One region of the Bacillus sp. 01N45 genome, then DNA from elsewhere that is predicted to be linked to it. Evidence: riboswitches for the same ligand, from Rfam matches in the RefSeq annotation. Region 1 holds a riboswitch; each other region holds the start of a gene.
What was found. A riboswitch is a leader RNA that binds a small molecule or an ion and turns the genes downstream of it on or off. The one in region 1 is predicted to bind S-adenosylmethionine.

Region 1 (8,332 bases):
GTGGTACTTTACATATCTCCTCATCTATTAGTAATAATAAAGTTATTATTCGAATTGAGGATAGCGGAATTGGTATGTCACAAGAGCAAGTAAATCGATTTGGTGAACCATATTTTAGTACAAAAACAAAAGGTACAGGTTTAGGTACAATGGTTGCTGTTAAAATCATTGAAACGATGCAAGGTAGTTTGAAAATCCGAAGCGTTATTAATAAAGGTACAACTTTGACAATTACATTGCCGAAATGTAATATGAACTCATCTGAAAACAAATAAAAAAGGAGCATAATTGCTCCTTTTTTATTTGTTTCGATACATAAGTATCTTCTATGTTTTTTAAGTTTACATTTGTGGAGACTAATTAGAAATTAGTACCCTCCGCCCCAGCAGCTGCATCCAACGATAATTAATAAAATAAATAACACAACTAATAACGCGAAACCTCCACCAAAACCACAAGAACCACCGTAACTCATATTTTCTCCTCCTTTTGGTTTGAAAACTAATAGGTAGTTGATCATTTTAACTGGTTCGTATTATACATTATGTAAATATCCCTTTTTTGAGCATGTCCACATAAAAATAAGTAAAAGCACTCATTTGAGAGTGCTTTAAAATGGATACCAAAAGTTTTGAAATACATGTAACTTTAAATACACTGCAACAATTAAAATAAAAATACCTACAAATAAAGCAATGAAATCCCCGCTTTTCGCTTTATTTGTATAAAACCAAGTTCGTGTATTCTTCTTTCCAAATCCTCTTAAATCCATTGCATTTGAAACTGTATCGATTCTATCTAGTGAATGAATAATTAAAGGCCAAAAAATTAAGACACGGTTTTTCATACGAATCCATAAACTTGCTTCTCCTTTTTCAAAAGCTACTCCTCTTGCCTCTTGTGCATGTTTAATAACTTTATATTCGGACTGAATATCAGGTATATAACGTAATGCAATATTTATTGCATATGTAATCTTATAATGAATTCGAAATTTACTTAAGCTACTCACAAATTTGCTTGGATCAGTCGTATATATATAAATAAGTGTAAATGGTAATAACGTAAAATATTTTAATGAAAGTGTAGCTGCATAAAATAATGTTTCATATGTAATTGTTGCATATCCGATATGTAAAAACGAAGTATATGATTCGGTTAATTCAGATCCATGAGTTGGTGTAATAAATAAAATCATGACAGAATTTAATAAACTAAATGTAAATATAACAGTAAAAACAATGCAAATTTTACGAAATGGAATTTTAGCAATAAATAGTCCGATACATCCAATCATAAATACAAATAGCAATACGCGAAAATCAAAAAATAAAAAAGTAAGCGTCATGCAAAAAATAAATAACAACAATTTCACTGCTCCATCCATACGATGAAAATATGTATTATACACCTTCCTCCCTCCTCATAACATCAAAATAAAGTTCTATAAATCTTTCAGGTTTTGCAATACCACTTAATTTAACGAGTTTGAATAAAGAACTCTCCCCTAAGTGCGCTCTATGTAAAGTTTCTGAATTCCCTAATACAGTAGATGCAGTATTATTCGCAATAATTTCTCCTTCATGTAGAACTATCGCTCTGTCTGCATATTCTAATGTGAGATTCATATCGTGTGTAATAAAAATAAAAGATATTCCCTTTGCAGCTAGTTTTCTTATAAACGTCATAAACTGTTTATAATGATAATGATCTTGTCCCGCTGTCGGTTCATCTAAAATAATAAGTTTCGGATTGGTTGTTAGTACAGATGCAATCGTTACTCTCTTTTTTTGTCCGTAACTTAATGCCTGGATTGGCCAATTTCGAAATGGATACAAGCCACAAATTTTTAACGTTTCCTCCGCTCTATGCTTAATTTCTTCCTTTGAAACCTTTTTTAATTTTAATGAAAATGAAACTTCTTCTATAACAGTAGGTTGTGTAATCATATGATTTGGATTTTGCATTACATAAGATATGACTTCACCACGTTTACGAATAGACCAAGAATTGATATTTACTTCATCAAATACAATCCTATCATTTTTTGTTTTGTTTATGCCTATAAGACTATGAGCTAATGTAGATTTACCGGCTCCATTATGACCCAAAAGTGCAACAATTTCCCCTTCTTTAATGGAGAAATTTACATTGTCTAATACTTTTTGTTTATTAGAATAGGAGAACGACAAATTTTCTACTTTCAATATTTCTTTGTTTTTAGGAGTATTTTTACAAAAAACTTGCTTCTCCATCCACTCATTTATTGCGCTACGAACACTTTCTCTTTGAAGATTTTCAAGTGGGTATATTACCTCATTATTACTATCAAACTGTAATCTCTTTAATCCTTCAATGTACATAGGTTCCCTTAAGCCAATAGATGGTAATATATTTGAGGCCAAAATCTCTTCTGGTGTTCCTATCTCAACGATTTCCCCTTCATCCATTAAAATAATTTTATCTAAATCCAGATTGAACATTTCTTCTATTCGATGTTCAATAAGTACAATTGTTTTATTATATTGTTTATGTATATCTTTAATAAGTTCTATCGTATGTAAGCTACTTACTGGATCTAAATTCGCTAACGGTTCATCAAACAATAAAATATTAGCATTTGTCGTTAACAGACCGGCTAAAGAAACAGTTTGTTTTTGCCCTCCTGATAATTCATGCGGACTTTGTTTATGAAAAGTATGCATCTTTACCTTTTTTAATGATTCTGAAACAATCTTTTTCATATCATCTTGATTTACACATTCATTTTCTAAATAAAAAGCTACATCTTCTTCTACTGTAAGACCAATAAATTGTGCATCTTGATCTTGCAAAATTGTTCCTACCTGTTTACTCTGTTCAAAAATACTCCCTTTCCTCGGATCTTTTCCCGCAATAGAAATAGTTCCAGTACTACTCCCTTCATAAGAAAATGGGATTAGCCCATTAATACAATGAGCTAATGTTGATTTTCCTGAACCACTACGTCCAGCAATTAGTACTTTTTCTCCAGGGTATATATGAAATGTAATGTCTTTTACAGTAGGTTGCGCAGCATGTTCATATTGAAAGCTGAATTGTTCAAAAGAAATGATTGGTTGCATGTTAACATCCCTACTTTTCAATTTTTAAATGTGTATGTTTCTTATTAGATTTAGCTAAACCTATTGTAATTGGCAATCCAAGAACTAAAAATACAATAACATCAGCAATTGTTGCTCCTAATACTTGTATAACAATTTTGTCAAATGGTTCTCCCATCACAATAACATCGAATGCCCCAGCAAATATAATAGCAATGACAATACCAATTAACCCAGTAATGGCTAAATAAGAAATATCCCGCTTATTATACGTCCCGTTTTTCACACTAAAGCTAACTCTTTTTTGAATGAGTCCCATTGCAAAGCCGATAATGCCTGAACTAATAACCCACCCCCACCAAATACCCCATCCAGCGATTGTATCTGTTACGGTATGACCGATAAGTCCTATTAAAAGTCCTGCCACTGGACCAAATAACGCTCCAAAAACGGTTAAAATAGCTAATGCAGGTTTAATAAATGTATTGGGTGCAATAGAAAATCCCCAAAGTCCTAATATCCCGTATAATGCTGCTCCAATTCCGATTGCTACTACTAACTTTGTTGATAATTTGTTCATTACAATTCCCCTCCCGTATTAGTCAACTTTTATTACTCTATATTTATTTTGAAAATGAATTATGCATCGACACTCCCTTTCTATACAACAAAAAATGACCCCTTACATAAGAGGTCATTTTCTTCACGTTCAAGAATCCTCTTATCTTCCAAAAAACACATCGTGTCCTCTGCGGAATTAGCACCTTCCTATAAATTTATATAGGGGTTGCTGAGGTTTCATAGGGCCGTTCCCTCCACCTCTCTGGATAAGTATTAATTTGTAATTCGTATTATGGCACTAATAAGTATAAATTTCAACACTTTTCTAATTATTTTTATTTTTCGTTTAACGGCACATTTAAATCATTGTATTCTTATCGGAATTATGAAATAATGAATTCAAAATAGTTACGGGAGGAATGTACGATGAAAGTAATCGGTTTAATTGGTGGACTAAGTTGGGAATCTACATCGTTATACTATAAACATATTAATACACTTACACTCTCTCAATACGATCAAAATGCGAAGCTTGTTTTATATAGCATGGACTTTGGTGAAGTAACTACTTTATTACAAAATCATCAATACGAAGAAGTGAAAAACGAATTAGTCACAGTTGCAAAAAAGGTTGAAAAGTCCGGGGCTGAATGTTTATTAATGTGTTCCAATACGGTCCATTTATTTGCTGAAGAAGTAGAACAGGCAATATCTATTCCACTTCTTCACATTGGTGATGTAAGTGCTAAAAAAATGGTAGAGCAGAATATAAAACGGATCGGACTATTAGGTACGAAACAAACGATGGAACAAGACTTCTATAAATCACGTCTAGCGAACTATAACATTGAGACAATTATTCCAAATAAAGAGGAAAGAAATTTTATTCATCATGTTATTTTAAATGAATTAAGTAAAGGAATTATTTCAGAAACATCAAAAGAAAAGCTATTACAAATTACAAACTCATTAATTCAAAATGGCGCAGAAGGTATATTGCTAGGCTGCACTGAAATACCATTGCTCATTTCCCAAAACGACCTTACTGTACCTGTTTTTGATACCGCTTTTTTACATGCAAATACTGCTGTGCAGTTTGCAGTATAATAATATAAAAGCATAAAGGTAGTGCCTCTATGTTTTTATCTTGGCTAAACTATTTATTTAAAAGAGATGTAATCACTGCAATTGCTTCTTTAGTACCACCACATTCTAAAAAACTATCATTCAGTTTTCGTATACCATGTTTATACTTTTCATTTGAAAGAACGTCTGTTACCGCTTCATTTAAAGTTTGCACATTAACATTCTCTTTCAATAACCGATGTGCTGCTTCAAGTTCAGTTAATCTTTGCGCTATCATTGGCTGGTCTTTATCGTGTGGAATTATAACAAATGGGACATTAAAATAAATGGCATCGTGTACGCTATTCATACCACCATGTGTAATGAAAACATCTGCTTCACTTAATATTTCTGATTGGGGTACGTATGAAGCAATTATAAAATTGTCTGGCGCTTTCTTAATTTTTGAACAATCATTTCTATCACCAATTGCCATTACAACTATTCCATCAAAATCCGAGAAAGTATCAATGCAAGTATTAAAGAATGGTTCGAGTCCTTCAAGCAGTGTCCCCATTGAAATATAAATAACTTTCTTATCTTTAAGTAATTCAAATGGAAACTGTACATTTGTTTTACGCTTTGAAATACTCGGTCCAATAAAAATGTTATTTCTTCCAAATAAATCGCTATTAGGTTGAAAATAGCGACTTGTGTACACAAGAGTAATATCTCCCTTGTTATGCATAAATTGAAGATTATTTTTAGGTGTTACTCCAAATTCATGTTCCATTTGATATAGTAACTGTTCAGAAATTTTATCAGGTTGGAATGGTATTTCTGCATTTGGATGAAAAGGTAATGTTTCCAAAAAATTTGGAGGAATTAAAAATATAGGAGAAGAAACTATGCCTGGAATTTGTAAATACTCCTTTACTAACTCTCCAGCGCCAAATATATCATAAATTACGAAATCAAAATGTATGTTTTCACATAATTGTTTCATAATTTCTAATATATATAAAGAAGTTTGAACATGTACACGAAAGAAAGAATTCAGCCCATCTGGAGTTTCAGAATCAATAGAAATCTCCTTTAATAAATCTGGATGTGTATATACAGTAGCTCCCAAATCTTCAATTCTGCCTTTAAATTGTTCTGTCGTAATATAATGTACGTGATCACCTCGTTCAGTATAGGCTTTGACTAAACTTAATGTAGGATTTACATGTCCCTCTGCTGGAAAATTAACCACTAAAATATTTAGCACTTATTTCTCACTCCTTACATTTCAATTCGCTTATTAAGCATACTGTAATTATTACCGTCAATCTTCACCTAATAGTCCTAATATGCTTGCTACTTTAGGTTGATAAATAATTGTTAGTGATTAAATTAAAAAAGGCATCTACATAAGTAGATGCCAAACCGTGATAAGGAGTGTTCTGTGAGGTTAGAATAAGCTTTTCAGCTTGTCCTATGCTATCAATATATGATTTATTTTATAAAATGTGAATAATTGATAGAATGATTTTACCTCCCTATCACCCATTTTGAACCTATTTCTAAATAAGTCGACTCTAGTTTCTGTACTATTTCATATGTTTTAACCTTCTTGAGAGCTATCTATTTTTATAGTTTCTCCAGTCAATCTCTTATTTTTCAGTTCAAAATAAGCATCTAAAACTTCTTTTCCAATATCAGAGTTAATACCAGATTTATCATTAATAACCCACGGCACAACTACAGAGAATGCTACTTCAGGATTATCATACGGCGCATATCCTGCTAACGTTAAATTATAACATTCTCTTCGCTCACCTTTTTCATTTCTTCCAATATCACGTTCTCCACCGTATACTGTCTGCGCTGTCCCTGTTTTACCTGCTGGCTTATAAGATGCTTTTTGGAACGCCCTTACTCCTGTTCCATCACCTTCTTGGAATACCTTTCTAAATCCTTCTTTTACTTGATTTATATATTCCTCTTTCATATCTATCTTATTTAAAACGATTGGTTCTACTGCATGTACCACTTTACCAATTTCATCTTTTTGCGACGTTTGCTCTCTTACCTCTTGAACAATTTGTGGCTTCATTCGATATCCACCGTTTGCGATTGTTGAAATATACTGTACAAGTTGAAGTGGCGTATAGGTGTCATACTGGCCAATTGAGTAGTCTAGTAAGAAACCAGGTTGATTATCTTTTTTACCAATTTGTCCAGCTGTTTCATTTGGTAAATCAATACCCGTTGGAACACCTAATCCAAATTGCCTGAAATAATACCTCATTTTATCAAAGTACTCCTGTTTAATATTTAATGAACTATTTTTCACATAATCTACACCTGCAATTTTTAATGCTGTATGAAACATATAAACGTTTGAAGAGACTTGTAACGCTCTTAAATCATCAATATTTCCAAACTCTTTCCAAGACTTTTTTTCCTTTGTTCCTTTAAACTTCATAGGTGCATCATAAAAATAAGTACCTGGTGTTATAGCTTTCGTTTCAAATCCAGTTAAAACTGTCGCACCTTTCACTGTTGATCCAAGCTCATAAGAACTAGTCATTGTGCCTAATGCATAGTCTTCAACTTCTGTTTTTCCGTCTTTTTCTACAAGTCTTTTCCCGGCCATGGATAATACTTGTCCGTTTTTCGGATTCATCATCACAACGAAAGCACGGTCCAACATGGATTCTGACCCTTTATATGTCTTTAATATTTTTTCAATACTTTCTTCTACTTTCTTCTGTAATTCCATATCTATTGTTAAAGTTAAATTCTTACCGCTCTTTCCCTCAGAAACGATTTCCGTTCTAATTGTATTACCTTGTTTATCTGCAACGCTTCTTACTTCTTTTTTTGTACCATGAAGTACATCTTCGTATTGCTGCTCAATATAACTTTTTCCAACCCTATCATTTCGGCTATAATCACGTACCAAGTAGTAATCTAATCGTTCACTTGGTAATCCTTCATCGGAATTAGAAACATTTCCAAGAACAGATCGGAATAATCCATCATTTACATACACTCTCTCCCAATCAACCGATACGTCTACACCTGGGAGATTCGCTAAACCTTCACTAATTATAGTAAATTCCTTTTCACTAACATCTTTTTTAATAATTTGAGGAGCCATTTGATAACCAGAAGTCATCTTACTTTTAATAGCTAACACTTTTATATCTTTCTCTGTTAATTCCTGAAGATTTTTATCTGTAACCCGTTTTCTTTTTAACTCTTCTATTTTTTTATCTAGCTTCTTGCCGCTAATATCCTTTTCTCTAAATGTATCTATTTCTTTTTTCGATACTAGATTTTCAGCCAGTTTCGGATTTAATTGCATCCAAAAATCTTTCTTATCTGTCTCAGTTAACTTAGCTATATCTTCTTGCGGCATTTCAATTATGTCTGCAAGTTGTCTTGCAGTTTTTAATATATCTTCTGATTTTACACCTTTCATCTTTGTATATGTAATTGTACGTAAAGATTTATTATCAACTACTGGATTGCCTTCTCTATCAAATATTTTTCCGCGTGGGACAGATAGGCTCACAGTTGCATTTTCTCTCTTTTCTACTTCATTTTTATAAGTCTCTCCATCGAAAATTTGC
Region 2 (8,332 bases), on a different contig from region 1:
TGCAATACTAACAGAAGACAACATAGAATAACGAATATACATCCACGAAATATTTTTTTGTTTCTTCATTATACTTTCCTCACTTCCGTATCGCCTACGACAAGCGAAGAAATAATTTTAATACGACGAGGCGCTTCTTTATACTGCTCTGTTCTAAATGTAACATTGCGATTAAATCCTGTCTCTTCATGTCCTGGCAGGAGCACACGTCCGACAATAACAGAATGATTTAAAGACAATTCAATATCATATGGCACATATAAACGAATATTACCAACGACACCTCGGATAACAATTACCGTTTCTCCTTCTGGAATCATAGCAGTTGTTAAATCTATTTCCACATCACAAGCACCATATTGAACATTAATATCCTCAAGTTCATAAATATGATCCATCATTCGTATATTCCCTACAAACATATTTTTTAAATATGGTTCTGTACGATATATTTGCTTCTCTTCGTCTATAATCCCTTTTTCTTTAATTTCAACCTTCATTGCTTTTTGCTGATGTCCTTGTTGAATCAGTTGATAACCAATTAAAGCTAAACAAGCAAATACGACAAGAACAAATGCTGCTGATGAAAATAAGAAGAATAAAAATACGATACCACCAACAAATAAAAAGACATTTCCCCTTACATAACGATTCTTCTTACGATAATGCCTTCCAAACATAAGCATAATAAATGCAAAAATGAGACCACCTGGTTCAAAATGTCCAAGTATCATATCAAGAAAAAGACCGAATCCAAATATGATGAGGAGCATCCCCATTAATTGTGTTTTTGAAAATTGTTTCTTCATTTCAGCTCCCCCCTTCTTGTTACATATACATAGAAGAAAAGGCATTGCTTTCCAACACCTTTTCTCCTATCACTATATCATAAGCCTGTTTTATAATATACTACTATTATTTTGTTAACTCTTTCGTTAACGATACATCATTCTTCTCTTTCATTTCACGCTCAAGCTTTGCAATCTTCATATCAAATGTGTCACGTTCATGCTCCTCATTTATACGAGATTCTAAGTCGCGAATATGATCTTCAATTTCCTCAAAGCGTAAGAACGGATTATTTTCATCCATTTTATGCATCGCTGTATTCATACGACGATTTGCATGTGCCATATTTTCACGTGCCATTAATTCCATACGTTTTGCGTGCATTTCTTTTAATTTATTTTTCATCTCAGCAAGACGACGCTCTAACTCATCAATTTGATCTACAACACCTGCATACATTTCTTCTAATCGAGTTACTTGCCCTTCATAATACGCTACTTCTTCTAGCGCACGCTCATGTAGCTGTAATTCGCCTGCTTCTTGAGCGACGATCGCTTGCTTTGATCTTTTATTAACGAAATAACGTGCTTGCTCAAGCTCACGAGCGAAATTAGATTTTAATGTTTTGTGGCGCTCAATTAACTTCTCAATTTTTGTTATTTCACGCTCACTATCGCGTAAATATTGGTTTAACATCGCGATTGGATTTTTTCTTTCTTTCTCATCTAACACATTATGAAAATCTGCTAAAATTGCATCGCGTACACGTCCGAATAAAGATTGTTTCATTATAATCTTCCTCTCTTCTACTTTATCAATTTGATTTGGTTTTTATTAATTTTTTATTAGTTTTTCATTAACTTGTTCCACTCATCTTCAAAGTTGCTATATGGTTTAGAACTTTCTGGTGCAGAATCAACAACTACATTTTTTTCTTTTTTCCACTCACGGTATCCGTAGTATAAAACTACTAATGCTGCGATACCGATTAATGCTGGGGAATGAGAAAGGGCGATGGACAAGCCGATCAAACCAACAATACCCCAAGCTAACTTTCCAAAAAATGATTGTGCTCGCACAAATGATTTATAGCTCCAGTACACAACTCCTGCTCCAATTGCGAATCCTATAATACCAGCAAGACTGCCAAGAGCAATTAAAGCTAAAATACCAGCCGCGATAAACGCTAGAAATTGTTTCATCTTGTGCTTGCCTCCCTTCGATTTGATACTCTTATCTTAACTATTTTTTCACTTTTCCATAACGAGCTTAAGAACCGTTTTCGACTCAGACTTAAGACTGAGTTGCATTCAGCCTTTTGTAAAAATATGCGGTAGGATAGGATGATTCACTCTTTTATCGCACATAAAAAGCCGTACAGAGAACATTCTCTGTACGGCTTTCATTACTATTCATAAACTTCATTTTAAATTATGCTGTTTTGTGATACTCTTTCTTTCCCGCTACTTTAGAAAACCTCGGGAAACCAATTAATATAGAAATAATTCCACATACTCCAACTAAGATAGGATAAAACGCATATGGTAACAATTCAATCGGAGATAACGCCGCAAATCCTGCTGCCGTTAACATTTGCGCACCATACGGAATTAACCCTTGCACACAACATGAGAAAAGATCTAATACACTCGCTGATTTACGAGGATCAATTTCATATTGATCTGCAATGTTTTTCGCAAGTGGACCTGTAAAAATAATAGAAATCGTATTATTCGCTGTACACATATTCGTCATACTCACTAAGCCAGCGATACCGAACTCTGCTCCTTTTTTCGAACGAATGTTACGAGTTAAAATATTCATTAAATATTGAATACCACCATTATATTGAATCAGTTCGACCATACCACCAATTAAAATAGCAAGTAATACTAACTCCATCATACCGCCCATTCCAGTCGTTACACTTTTAAAGAAACTCTCTAACGTGTAACTCCCATCTAAAAGACCTATAACGCCGGATAGTACAGTTCCACCAGTTAACACAATAAGTACATTCCAACCAAGCAATGCTGTAATAAGTACTCCTGCATACGGTAAAATCTTTATCCAGTCAAAGCTATGCGCTTTAATCTGCGTGTCACTTCCTAAAGTAACGATTACTAATAGTACAACTGTAATAATAGCTGCTGGTAATACAATTAAAAAGTTCGTTTTAAACTTATCTTTCATTTCTGTTCCTTGTGAACGTACAGCTGCGATTGTTGTATCTGAAATAAATGATAAATTATCCCCAAACATCGCCCCACCAACAACAGTAGCCATCGTAAGTGCAATAGAGATATCAGTTTGCCCACTAATACCTACAGCAATTGGTGCTAATGCAGCAATTGTTCCCATTGAAGTTCCCATCGCTAATGAAATAAATGCCCCTATAACAAAAATTCCAGCTACGATAAATCCTTGCGGTAAAATGGATAACGCTAAATTAACTGTAGAATCAACGCCGCCCATCCCTTTTGCTGTTTCAGAAAATGCTCCTGCAAGTACAAAAATCAGAACCATAATCATAATATCCGGGTTCCCTGCACCTTTAGCAAATCGTTCTACTTTTACATTAAAACTTTCTTTACGATTCATTGCTAAAGCGACTCCTACAGCAATTGAAATTGCTACAAGTATCGGCAATTTATAGAAATCACCTGTAATAATTCCAGAACCAATAAATAGCGCCAAAAATATCCCAAGTGGTAATAAAGCCAAACCATTTCCTCTCGTTTCTTTCAAAGTACCATCTCTCCCTAGTTTCAACCTTTTTCTAATGAATAACAAAAGACCTCTTCCAATGAGAAGAGGTCTTATACATCTATAAGGAACGCTCTTCTCATCTTTCAAGCACATGCTTGCTGGATTTGGCACAGCACTCTGAAATCGAGTCCGCTGCCGAGGCATCGTAGGGCCAGTCCCTCCGCCTCTCTTTATAAGAAGGTTTCATATTTATTTTTTAATAATAATTTCTTCCCTAACTTTACTCGCTTACAAAACAAAAGTCAATTATTTTTTGTATAGATTTTTTTGGTAATTATACAAAAATTTGAATACAACAATCATTTTAACTTTTTGATTTCTTCTTCCAATATTGAAATCCAATAAAATTCACTATTTTTTATTGCATCTATTATCCATTTCGTAGTGTACCAAGCTAACTCATACTCTTCTTTTGTAACATCGCCACTTTTATAAGCATCCTCTAGCTCATCTTCATCCAATATATACATTTTACCGTTCGGTAATAACACTACATCTAAATATAAATCATCAAAATACGGTAAACCACGGTCGTCAATTTTATATTCTTTCGCCACATCGATATAATATTGCACTAATTTTTTCTGATCATCTAACATAGCTGTAATCGCAAAGTTTTTCCCGTCTATGAAATATTGAATCCACGTATATTGATTCCCTGCGATACAAAGTTCTTTACTATCATATTCTTTACAACTAGGTTCTCTTACCTTTTTTATTTCTAATATTCCTAGCATTCCTTCTTCCACTTGCTTAACCGTATAATCCTTCTCTATTAGTCGCTTCCACGAAGAACCGTCACCATATTTACGTTTCATTACGTCCGCTCCCCTTCTATATAGAAAAGCCCCCACATATTATGTGAGAGCTTGTTCAAATTATAATTAAGCTGCTTGACCTTTTTCAGAAATCTCTTTCAAATAAGCTTGTCCTTTTTCAGCGTCATATTGACCTTCCCACTTAGACATAACTACAGCTGCTAAAGAGTTTCCTACAACGTTAACTGCTGTACGAGCCATATCTAAAATACGGTCAATACCAGCGATAAAGGCTAAACCTTCAGCTGGAATACCTACTGTACCAAGTGTTGCTAATAATACAACGAATGATACGCCCGGTACACCCGCAATACCTTTTGATGTAACCATTAATACAAGTAATAATGTAATTTGTTGTGTAATGGATAATTCAATACCGTACATTTGCGCTAAGAAAATTGCTGCAATTGCTTGATATAAAGTTGATCCATCTAAGTTAAATGAATAACCTGTCGGAATAACGAAAGATGTAATTGCTTTCGGACAACCGAATTTCTCCATTTTCTCCATGATTTTTGGTAAAACTGTTTCTGAACTTGCTGTAGAATATGCTAAGATCAGCTCGTCTTTTAAAATCTTAAAGAATTGGAAAATGTTAATTCCAAATAGTTTCGCTGTAAGTCCTAGTATGACTACAACGAAGAAAATCATCGCACCATATACAACTATGACTAATTTCCCTAATGGAATTAATGAAGATAAACCAAACGTCGAAACTGTTACACCAATTAATGCGAATACACCAAACGGTGCAAATTTCATAACTTGGTTAGTCACGTAAAACATCGCATCTGCTACACCTTGGAAAAATTGAAGAACCGGTCTTCCTCTTTCACCAATCGCCGCAACTCCTAAACCAAATAGTACAGAGAAGAAGATAATCGCAAGCATATCGCCCTCAACCAATGATTTCATAATATTCGTTGGAACGATATTCACAAATGTATCTGCAAACGAATGACTTTGTACTTGAGCTGTTGTTTCTGCATATTTAGAAATATCAGTCTTTGTTAATTGATCCATATTCACGCCTTTTCCTGGTTGGAAAATATTCGCTACCAGTAGACCAACAACAATTGCAATTGTTGTAATAATTTCAAAATAAAGAATTGTTTTCCCGCCTAATCGGCCTAGTTTTTTAACATCGCCAACACCAGCAACTCCAACAACAATACTTGCTACAACAATCGGCACAACGATCATTTTAATTAATCGGATAAAAATATCACCAATTGGTTTTAGGTACCCTACAACTGTGCTATCGCCATAAAAAATTGCCCCCACCGCGATACCTAGGGCAAGTCCAATTAAAATTTGCCATGCAAGTCCTATTCTTTTCATATTTGTTGTAACCCCCTCTTCGATGTGTCACTCTACCTCTCATTCTATATCTATAAAACTTGAAATTAAGAGTATTACATATTATTCGACAATTCACTACATTTTGTCCCTGTTAAAAATCATAAATCAAAAAATTAAATCTGACAACAAAATAACTTTTCCTGAACACAAATAATTTTCTTGACAAAAATAAAACCCATGTCAGAAAACCTAACATGAGAACGATTCCTCACTAGTATTTTAGTGGGTTTTCAACTTGAATTTCACTATATAAAATCACGATTTTTTCCCTTTATTTTACAGATAAAATCTAGAATACACCTTTGTTGCACAAACTAAAAAAGTAAAATCACCATTACAAATACTGTTGAAAAATGATAAATTCCGACAAAACTTAGCAACTTTATAAAATTTTCTTTACATTATGGTTACAACGATAGACACTCTTCTTCTTATGATATATAACATTCATAGGGAAAGGAGCCAGACAACCATGAAAAAGAAATTTGCAGCGTTTAGTGTTTTAGCAGCAGGAACACTTTTTGTTTCTCCGTTACTTTCACCCGTATACGCTGAAACGAATCAAGATAAATTATCTAATATTCAATCTGAATTAGAAGGAAAACAAAATGACTTACAAAATAAATCAGTTGAGAAAGAACAAATAGAAAAAGAAATTCAAGAATTACAAAAGAAAATCGACGATTTAACTACTTCTATTAATAAAAACGAAGCTGAATTAAACGATACAAAAAAAGAAATTAGTAAAACACAACAAATAATTACTGAAAAAAAGAAACATATAGAGCAATTACAAACAAACATAGATACGCGTCAGGAAGTTATTAAACAACGTTTACAATCTATGCAAGAAAAACCTCGTACAAACATCATCACAGAGGTATTAACAAATTCTACAAACATTGCTGATCTTGTTGATAATATGTACTCTGTAAGTTTAATTTTAAACAATGATACAGATATTGTTAAAAAGCAAACAACTGACCAAAATGCTGTGACGAAAGAAAAAGAGGCTGTTGAGAAAAAAGAGCAACAACTGAAAGAATCCGAGCAAAAATTAGAACAAAAACAGCAAGAATTACAAAATAACCAACAACAGCAGCAAACCTTTATTAGCGATCTACATACGAAAGTAGCAAAAGTAGATTCAGAGATTGAAGGATTAGAAGAATCTAAAGGCATTTTAGAAAATCAGCGTCAAGCTGTTCAAAAAGCAATTGAAGAAGAAAAACGTGCCGAAGAGGCTCGTAAAGCTGAAGAAGCTCGCAAGGCAGAAGAAGCTCGTAAACAAGCCACTACATCTGCTCAAACAGCTCAAGCAGCTCCAACACCACACGATACAAATATTGGCGGGTTTATTAAGCCAGCAGCTGGATCAAAAACTTCTGGGTTTGGCGTGCGCTCTATAGATAACCATAAAGGAATCGATATCGCAGCCTCAGGAACCGTTCCAATTATTGCCGCTGCTGATGGTGTTGTTATTCGCTCAGAATTATCATCTAGTTACGGAAACGTTGTGTACTTATCTCACCGTATAAACGGAAAAACATATACGACAGTATATGCTCATATGAGTAGCCGTTCTGTATCAAATGGACAAACTGTAAAACAAGGCACTCAACTTGGATTCATGGGAAATACTGGCCAATCATACGGGCAGCATTTACACTTCGAACTTCACCTTGGAGAATGGAATGTCGGTAAGACAAACGCAGTGGATCCATCTCCTTATATCGGATTATAAAAAAAACTCGGTTCATACCGAGTTTTTTTATTTCCACTTCACACACTATAGGCATTCCACATAGACTACAACTAAATGCCCATATTTTACGAGGTGAATCATATGAATACACAATTACAACAGAAAATAGAAGAAGCTAGAGAAACTTACATTGGCCGGTTATTTACATTTGGCGGCTCAGCATTATTTTTAATCGGATCATTCATTGCAGTCGTCACAGCCTATAAAGCGTATAATCGTTTATTGAATACACCTACAACATAATAAAAAGACGGAGAAATCTCCGTCTTTTTATTATGCAAACATTTTAAATACGCCTATCGCATTTAAAAATACAATAATTACCGTTACTGGAATAACATAACGAAGTAAGAAGAACCAAATATTAAATAATGTTTTCCCTTTCGTTTCCGTAACTTCTAATTCTTTCATTAACATTTCTTTACTCATTTTATTTGGTACGAATAGCGAAATGGCTAGTACTCCGAGCGGCAGTAATACATTACTTACCGAAAAATCGACGAAATCAAAGAATGTCTTACCAAATATTTTCACATCACTCATAATTCCAAACGATAATGCTGACGGGATTCCAACTGCAAAAATAAGAATACCAATTAATAATGATGCTGACGGACGCTTTTTCTCATTATCTTTCGCAACAGATGCTACTACAATTTCAAGCATGGAAATCGCAGATGTTAAAGTTGCAAAGAAAAATAAAACTAAAAACATAATGAAGAAAAATTGTCCAAATGGTATTTTCGCAAATACTGCTGGAAGGACGATAAACAGTAGTCCTGGTCCTTCAGTCGGCTTAACGCCTAATGCGAAAATCGCCGGGAAAATT
Region 3 (8,332 bases), on a different contig from region 1:
TCATCCGTCCAACATAGCCAATTCCTTCTTTATCACCAACACCGCGTGTTAATGAATCACCTAAACTAACGATTTGTAACGTTCCCGTTTTCTTTTTCTCTTTTGCCACTACATCGGTCTTTTTAATTAAATTTGAAGCTTTCGGATTTAATACATCATTTACACCTGAAACAAAGCCATATGCAAATAAACAGAAAGATGCAATTGTAATGAGTAGAATTACTTTTACTACTTTTGATCTCATATCAAAACCCCTTTTAGCCCTCATAGATTGTCCATAATTATACCAAACGCAATTTTGAAAAGCGATTTTCAAACCTTATCTATTATGTTGTTTCCCTATGTACTAATTCTGGCAATAACTCTACGTGCCTTATATCGATTTGCTCATCATTAATCTTTTCATATAATAATTCAAATGCCTTCACACCAACATTTTTACTACAATACGAAATCGTCGTAATGCCTAAAATATCTGCCACATCTTGATCATCACAACCAATAATCGTAATATCTTCCGGAATACGAATGCCTTGTTTTTTCGCTTCCGTTACCATCCCCGCGGCAATATGGTTGCAAGATACAAGAAACGCTGTTGGTTTTACTGACATACGTGTCCATTCCCTAATCACATTACGCCCATCTTCCACTGTAAAACAGCCTTTAAACTTCCAAGCCTCTATCGGTGTTACAGCAATCTGTTGAAGCGAATCTTCATATGCTTGTTTTCTTCTCTGACTATTAATGCTATTACTTCTTCCAATGCAATACCCAATACTTGTATGGCCCGCATCTATTAAGCTTTTCATTCCGCGCGAAAACACTTTATAGTAATCAATATGCACACTCGAAATGAAATTCGAGTCGATTTCTTCGCACATAACAATAGGGCCGAATTTCGTATATTCTTCAAGCTTTTCCTTACTATTCGCCCGCGAACATATAATAACCCCATCAAGTTTTTTCATTTTTAACATATTTAAAATTTCTAATTCCCTTTCCTCACTATAATTCGTCTGACAAAGCATCATATTATAATTATTCTTTGCTGTTTCCTTTGATATTCCCTCGATAATAGCGCTATAATATTGATCATTTACGTGCGGTAATAAAACGCCAATTACATTCGTTTTTCCTTTCACTAAATGAATTGCATTCACATTTTGCGTATAATTTAATTCTTCTATAATTGCTAAAATTTCTTTTCGTTTCTGTTCATTCACATATGGATGATTATTTAGTACACGTGAAACAGTTGAAACAGATACCCCAGCAAGCTCAGCAATCTTCCTTATATTCGTCATCTCATTTTCCCCTTCCCTGCAAAAATTCTCCCTTGACCTGGTAAGCTTTCCACAATATATCCTTTCCTAGCAAATACATTTTGAAAGGATATACAACTATGCTTCGATTCAAATTAGAATATATATTTTTCATTGGCGGTCTACTCACTCTCGCCATCGGTATTAATATGATGACGACAATTACTTCCTTTGGACTTAGCCCTTATGATTCCTTCTTTATTGCACTATATCAAAATTTCGGGATAAGTATCGGTTTTTGGATTTTCATGATTAACTTTGCATTTACTCTTATCGTACTCTTTTGGAATAAAAAACAAATAACAATTGGTACAATTGTAACGATGGTTCTTATTTCCCTTTTTGTTGATTGGATTGGTTCCATTCCAACTATTATGGACGCTATCCGTTCTCTTCCAAAATATATAACACTTATTTGCGGAAATCTATTCGTTGGAGCTGGGATTGGTCTTTACGTCTCTACAAACCTTTGCGCAGCACCTCAAGAAGCTTTCGTTTTAACGGTTGCTGAGAAAAAGAAATGGACATTTAGAAGAACAGAAATTTCGTTAGCGTTTTTATTTTTAACATTAAGCTTCCTATTAGATGGACCTATCTATTTTGGAACAATCATCTTATCCTTTACAACAGGCTGGATTATCCAAGCATTTATTCAAATTGGTACGAAGATTTTAAATAGAAAAGAGCCTATTAAGCAAGCTGCTTAACAGGCTCTTTCTGTTTTATAAGAAGAGATACTACTTAGCATCCCCTTCAATTCGATAGTTTGCTTTCAAACAATCTATTTCTTCATACCCTTGCAACGTATGTAGAATATAATCATAATCAGCAAGAGACGCACGATGCGTCACAATTACAATTTCAGCCTTCCCTTTCTCTTCAAGCGGCATTTGAATAATCTTTTCAAAGCTAACGCCACGCTCAGAGAATAATGAAGTAATTTTTGCAAATACACCAATCTCATCTTTTACATGAAGTCTTAAAAATTTCTTCACAACAATTTCGTCTGGCTCTTTTAATACTTTTTTATACTGCGGGGATACCGCACTATTTCCGTTTACACCTAATCGAATATTTTGCATTACAGCTACTAAATCTGAAACAACAGCTGTTGCTGTCGGTAAACTTCCTGCACCTGGCCCATAAAACATCGTTTCTCCGACCGCTTCACCATACACATATACAGCGTTATATTCGTTTTGTACGGCCGCCAGAGGATGTGTATTTGGAAGTAGTGTCGGTTCAACTGTCACCTCTAATTTTTCACCATCTCGCTTCGCAAGACCGATTAATTTAATCGTGTATCCTAAACTCTTACTGTATTCAATATCTTCTTCTGTAATAGAAGTAATCCCTTTTACCTTCACATCTCCAAGCTCTACATTTGTAGAAAAACCAAGGGTAGCCAAAATGGTCATTTTTCTCGCTGCATCTAAACCTTCCACATCTGATGTTGGATCTGCTTCTGCAAATCCAAGTTGTTGGGCTTCTTTTAACACGTCGTTATATGCTCTCCCTTCATCTGACATTTTCGTCAAAATAAAATTTGTCGTTCCATTTACAATTCCCATTACTTTCGTAATAAGATCTGAAGAAAGTCCTTCTACGATACTTCGTAAAATCGGAATCCCTCCGGCTACACTTGCTTCATAAAACAAATCTGCTTTATTATCTTTTGCTACCGCTAAGAGTTCCGCCCCATGTAACGCCATTAAATCTTTATTGGCAGTCACAACATGCTTCCCGCTCTGTAAGGCTTGCAAAATATATGCTTTTGCATCATCAATGCCACCCATCACTTCGATGACAACGTCAATATTTGGATTATCTAAAATTTCATTTGCATCTTGTGTTAATAGAGTAGAAGGTACCTCTACCTCTCTCTCTTTTTCAATATTTTGTACTAGTACTTTCGTTACTTTTACAGGACAACCTACTTGGTGGATAAGTCGCTCTTGATGATCTGTAATGATACGAACTACACCACTCCCAACTGTCCCAAGACCTAATAAACCAACTTGAATTTCTTTCATAATACTGTCCACCCCTCAAAAATTGTGTTTAGATGAAATTATATGAGTAAAAAATATGAAAAACAATGTTTTTTGAACATTCGGAAAAATATGAGTTAATCTTTACAAAGAAAACGTTGCCACGTGTTACACAATCTTTTTTTATAATACATAAGGGGTTTCTTGATACACGTAATAATTCAGCCAATTAGAGAATAATAGATTCCCATGGCTTCTCCACCTTACAAGTGGTTTCTCATTTGGATTATTATGCTTAAAATAATTTTTCGGCACATCAATATTTAACCCTTTTTGGCGGTCCCGTTCGTATTCTTGCTTTAACGTATCACAACTATATTCACTATGCCCGAGCGCAAACACTTGCCTTCCTTCTTGCCCAATGACAAGGTGAACACCTGCTTCCTCAGAATTTGCTAATAATGTTAAGTCTGTCACCTTTCTAATATCACTCTCTCGTACTTCTGTATGACGAGAATGCGGGGCAAAAAACAATTCATCAAACCCTTGTAACAATTTCACATGTTGCTCACGAACTTCATGTTCAAATACACCGAACATTTTTTCCTTAAGAGGATACTTTGGAACACCATAATGATGATACAAGCCAGCCTGTGCCCCCCAGCAAATATGAAGCGTAGATGTTACATTCTTTTTTGAATACTCCATAATACGTTTAAGCTCTTCCCAATAATCTACCTCTTCAAAAGAAAGAGTTTCAACTGGTGCTCCTGTAATAATAAGTCCATCAAATTTCTCATTCTCAATATCACGAAATGTTTTATAGAAACTCGTTAAATGGTCCTGCGCTACATTGCGAGACAAATGTGATTCCATATGAAGTAAGTGAACATCTAATTGCAACGGTGTGTTGCCAATTAAACGAAGTAATTGCGCTTCTGTTTCTTGCTTTGTAGGCATTAAATTTAAGATAGCAATTTTCAATGCCCGGATATCTTGTGTTTCTGCTCGCTCCTTCGTCATTACAAAAATATTTTCCTTCTGCAACACTTTGCGAGCTGGTAAATCTCTATCAATTATGATCGGCATGTTCTTTGCCTCCGACTAGCGCTGCTTCTAAATCTGCAATAATATCAGAAACATCTTCTATACCAACCGATAAACGAATTAAATCTGATGTAACGCCAGCTAGACGCTGATCTTCAGCACTTAATTGTCTATGCGTTGTGCTAGCAGGATGTATAACACAAGTTCGTGCATCCGCTACATGCGTTACGAGAGTTGCTAGTTTTACATTTGCGATAAATTCTTTCGCTGCTTCTAATCCGCCCTTAATGCCGAATGTTAAAACACCACTAGCACCTTTTTTCAAATACGTTTGTGCTAACGAGTAATTTTCATTGCTATCTAATCCCGGATAATTCACCCATTCAATACGTTCATGGTTAGCAAGCCACTTAGCAACTGCGAGAGCATTTTCACTATGACGCTCCATTCTTAAATGTAGCGTTTCTAAGCCGATATTGCTAATATACGCATTGAATGGGCTCATACAGTTTCCATAGTCTCTTAATAATTGAACACGTGCCTTCACAATATACGCTGCTGCACCAAAATTTTGAACGTAACTTACGCCGTGATAACTTGGATCCGGTTCAACAAGTTCAGGATATTTCCCATTTGTCCAATCAAAGTTCCCTCCGTCAATGACAATGCCGCCTAAAGAGCTTGCATGACCATCAATATATTTCGTCGTAGAATGAACGATAATATTTGCTCCGTGCTCAAATGCTTGGCATAAATAAGGAGTTGCTAATGTATTATCCACGATAAAAGGTACTTCTAACTCTTTCGCTGCATCTGAAAATTCTTTGAAATTTAAAACGTTCATCGCTGGATTTCCTAACGACTCTGCATAAACAAGTTTCGTCTTATCATTAGCAAGGGCCACAATTTCATCAGCACTTAAATTCGGATTAAAGAACGTAACGTCAATACCAAGCTTACGCAAACTCACTCCAAATAAATTAAACGTTCCGCCATAAACTGTGGAAGAACAAAGCAAGTGGTCTCCGCTACTACAAATATTTAAAACAGCAAGCATAATAGCAGCCTGCCCAGAAGCCGTTGCAACAGCTCCTACACCACCCTCTAAATCCGCTAACTTTTGCTCAAATGCAGCTAAAGTAGGATTTCCAATACGCGTATATATATATCCTTCTGCCTCTAAATTAAATAGCGCTGCTAAATCATCTGAAGTATCGTATTTATACGTTGTACTTTGATAAAGTGGCAAAACACGCGGTTCACCATTCTTTGGTGTATAGCCACCTTGCACACAAATTGTTCCTTTTCCCCATGATTCTCCCATCTCTCATTCTCCTTTCTTTTATACAAAATAAAAAACTGCTCCTTTCCTGAAAACAAGAAAGGAGCAGTTTGAAAACACGCTCTAAAGGCTCTTTCTTATCTTTCAGGATTATTACCTGCAGGATTTGGCACAATTCCGTTATACGGCTGTTGCCAAGGTTTCATCGGGCCTGTCCCTCCACCTTTTCTTGATAAGACTATGCAATTACCGTTGATTTTATAGCAATAATTTCCTAATGTCAAACAGTTTTTCTGAATGTTCTAAATTAAATACAAAGAATTTGACATGCATAACAAAAGAAATATATTCCATATCCATTTGAAAAAGACCTTTTAAAACCCACGATTACTATATAAAATTAAGTAAGTAGTTTAACTGTATACATTTCAAATTCTCACGAGACCTCAATATATTGAATAAGCCCACCTCTCAAAAAGATACTATACATATTCCTTTCACAGTAGCATATTTAATCCTTTCGACATTAAAACTTACATAACGGAGGTATAACATGACAAACACAAAGGACATGCACTATATACTCGTCCTATACGGCATTCTTTTAGGCTCTATAGTAGGAGCTACAGTCTGGCTATTTTTAGTTACAATAAATATCGGCATTCACTTTATTTGGGGATACTTACCTACTATTTTCTCTTCTCCCCCGTATTACACTATTTGTGTAACAACTATCGGTGGTATTCTCGTTGGTTTAACCCAAAAATACTTCGGCATATATCCACGTCTTATGCCGGAAGTGATGGGTGAATATAAAAAAACTGGTAGAATTGAATACCGTTTTGTACATAAAGCTACTTTAACTGCGATTATCGTTTTAATATTTGGAGCTAGCTTAGGTCCCGAAGCAGCACTTGTTGGAATTATCGGTGGACTTTGTACATGGGTAGGGGATCGCTTTACATTTGCCTTAAAAGGAATGAATGAACTAACAGAGGTTGGAATTGGCGCTACTTTAAGTGTAATTTTTAACGCGCCATTATTCGGTTATTTAGCTCCAAATGAAAATGAGGGTGAGCAAATTAACGAATTTTCTAAAGGAAAAAAAGCAATTGTATATTTAGCTACCACTTTCGCTGGCTTTTCCGTTTATTTATTACTTAGTAAATTCGATAATCGCGGATCCTTTATCGTTGATTTTGGGGAAGGTTCCCTTTCTCTTAATGAATGGATCGCCTTTCTACCACTTGCTAGTATTGGTGCTATAGTTGGTTTCTTTTATTTCAAATTTGAATTCACATTAGAGAAATTAATCCATCCCTTCAGGGAATACAAACTATCACTTGGAATTATCGGTGGTATTTTATTAGGAATTACAGGAACTTTTCTCCCGTACACGTTATTCTCAGGAGAACATCAATTAAAAGATTTAGTCGTTGAATGGAGTCATTTATCTTTCTGGGTACTACTTCTTTCAGGTGTTTTAAAATTATGTATTACTGCCGTTTGTTTAAATACAGGTTGGCGCGGTGGACATATTTTCCCAATTATATTTGCTGGATCTAGTATCGGATATGCTATAGCTTCCATTATCCCGATAGATCCAATCGCTTCGGTAGCCATCGTCACGACAGCAATTTCAAGCTATGCATTAAGAAAACCAATTGCTATAACATTACTATTACTCATGTTTTTCCCGCTCAATTTACTATTACCGATGCTTGGAGCGGCAGCGATTGGTAATGCATTTCCACTTCCTAAAAATAACGAAGCTGCAAACGAATAAAAATAGGCAGTAGGGACAAAAGTTCCACTGCCTATTTTTATTACACACGTTGCTTCAATAACGCGTATAACTCTTCAAAATTTTGTACTTCATATGTTGGCACAATCTCGCTATTATTTGATTTCTTTTCTGGATTAAACCAACAAGTATCAATTCCCGCTACATATCCACCTTTCATATCAGCACTTAACGAATCCCCAATAATGAGCCCTTCTTCAGGGGAAAAATTAGGAATTCGTTCAAAAACATAATCAAAATACTCTTTCATCGGCTTTTGGAATCCCGTATCTTCAGAAACGAAAATATCTTTAAACAAGGCATGTAATCCTGCATTACGTAAACGTTTATCTTGCGTCTTAGAAATACCGTTTGTCACTATATATAAATCGTACTCACTTTGAATTTGACTTATAAATTCAAACGCACCTTGCATAAGTTGGTCTCCTTCTTCTAAGTAGCTACGATAATTATTTTCGAATAATACTCCATCTACTTCTTCCCCGTACTCTTTAAACAAAATTGAAAACCGCGTATTTACAACTTCATCACGGTTCATTTCACCTTCCTCAAAAGCATCCCAAAGACTTTTATTAATTTTTTTATAGTGCCCTTCAACCTCGCTAGTTAGAGGAATCCCTTTCTCTTCAAACAGCATACGTAACGCCATTTTCTCCGCCTTCTGAAAATCTAACAATGTATCATCTACATCAAATAGCAATGTTTTATATTTTTTCATAAGCCCTTCACACTCTCTTTTCTACAAAAACAAATTTACGTAAATCGTATCATTCCTTCTTGTAAACATAATAGGAGATATCTCATACTAAACATGAGGTGAAAATATGAAAGTCAGCAAAAATAGCGAAGAAATCTCTCATTACATGCAAACTTACAACGTCCATAC

Region 2: it holds a riboswitch for S-adenosylmethionine, as region 1 does, so the genes downstream of both, AC1DMU_RS08845 (Na+/H+ antiporter NhaC family protein) here and AC1DMU_RS06590 (ECF-type riboflavin transporter substrate-binding protein) in region 1, are expected to answer to the same signal.
Region 3: it holds a riboswitch for S-adenosylmethionine, as region 1 does, so the genes downstream of both, AC1DMU_RS15685 (bifunctional O-acetylhomoserine aminocarboxypropyltransferase/cysteine synthase) here and AC1DMU_RS06590 (ECF-type riboflavin transporter substrate-binding protein) in region 1, are expected to answer to the same signal.

Annotation. Positions count from the first base shown of each region.
Region 1 covers NZ_JBFTQW010000002.1:460,839-469,170, forward strand. The annotation lists gene AC1DMU_RS06570 (sensor histidine kinase) at 1-275, shown strand, start outside; gene AC1DMU_RS06575 (YjcZ family sporulation protein) at 368-475, opposite strand; gene AC1DMU_RS06580 (energy-coupling factor transporter transmembrane component T family protein) at 611-1,411, opposite strand; gene AC1DMU_RS06585 (ABC transporter ATP-binding protein) at 1,404-3,104, opposite strand; gene AC1DMU_RS06590 (ECF-type riboflavin transporter substrate-binding protein) at 3,115-3,663, opposite strand; SAM riboswitch class I at 3,802-3,917, opposite strand; gene AC1DMU_RS06595 (aspartate/glutamate racemase family protein) at 4,071-4,751, shown strand; gene AC1DMU_RS06600 (macrolide family glycosyltransferase) at 4,801-5,979, opposite strand; gene AC1DMU_RS06605 (peptidoglycan D,D-transpeptidase FtsI family protein) at 6,316-8,332, opposite strand, start outside.
Region 2 covers NZ_JBFTQW010000003.1:211,055-219,386, forward strand. The annotation lists gene AC1DMU_RS08825 (sensor histidine kinase) at 1-69, opposite strand, end outside; gene liaF (cell wall-active antibiotics response protein LiaF) at 69-809, opposite strand; gene AC1DMU_RS08835 (PspA/IM30 family protein) at 916-1,578, opposite strand; gene AC1DMU_RS08840 (lmo0954 family membrane protein) at 1,635-1,991, opposite strand; gene AC1DMU_RS08845 (Na+/H+ antiporter NhaC family protein) at 2,221-3,537, opposite strand; SAM riboswitch class I at 3,632-3,737, opposite strand; gene AC1DMU_RS08850 (ribonuclease FAU-1 family protein) at 3,858-4,376, opposite strand; gene gltP (glutamate/aspartate:proton symporter GltP) at 4,443-5,717, opposite strand; gene AC1DMU_RS08860 (murein hydrolase activator EnvC family protein) at 6,211-7,482, shown strand; gene AC1DMU_RS08865 (hypothetical protein) at 7,585-7,746, shown strand; gene AC1DMU_RS08870 (sodium-dependent transporter) at 7,777-8,332, opposite strand, start outside.
Region 3 covers NZ_JBFTQW010000006.1:93,582-101,913, reverse strand. The annotation lists gene AC1DMU_RS15710 (SGNH/GDSL hydrolase family protein) at 1-316, opposite strand, end outside; gene AC1DMU_RS15705 (LacI family DNA-binding transcriptional regulator) at 327-1,304, opposite strand; gene AC1DMU_RS15700 (YczE/YyaS/YitT family protein) at 1,403-2,029, shown strand; gene AC1DMU_RS15695 (homoserine dehydrogenase) at 2,060-3,355, opposite strand; gene metA (homoserine O-acetyltransferase MetA) at 3,497-4,402, opposite strand; gene AC1DMU_RS15685 (bifunctional O-acetylhomoserine aminocarboxypropyltransferase/cysteine synthase) at 4,386-5,684, opposite strand; SAM riboswitch class I at 5,777-5,881, opposite strand; gene AC1DMU_RS15680 (chloride channel protein) at 6,196-7,428, shown strand; gene AC1DMU_RS15675 (YjjG family noncanonical pyrimidine nucleotidase) at 7,469-8,164, opposite strand; gene AC1DMU_RS15670 (transcriptional regulator YeiL) at 8,271-8,332, shown strand, end outside.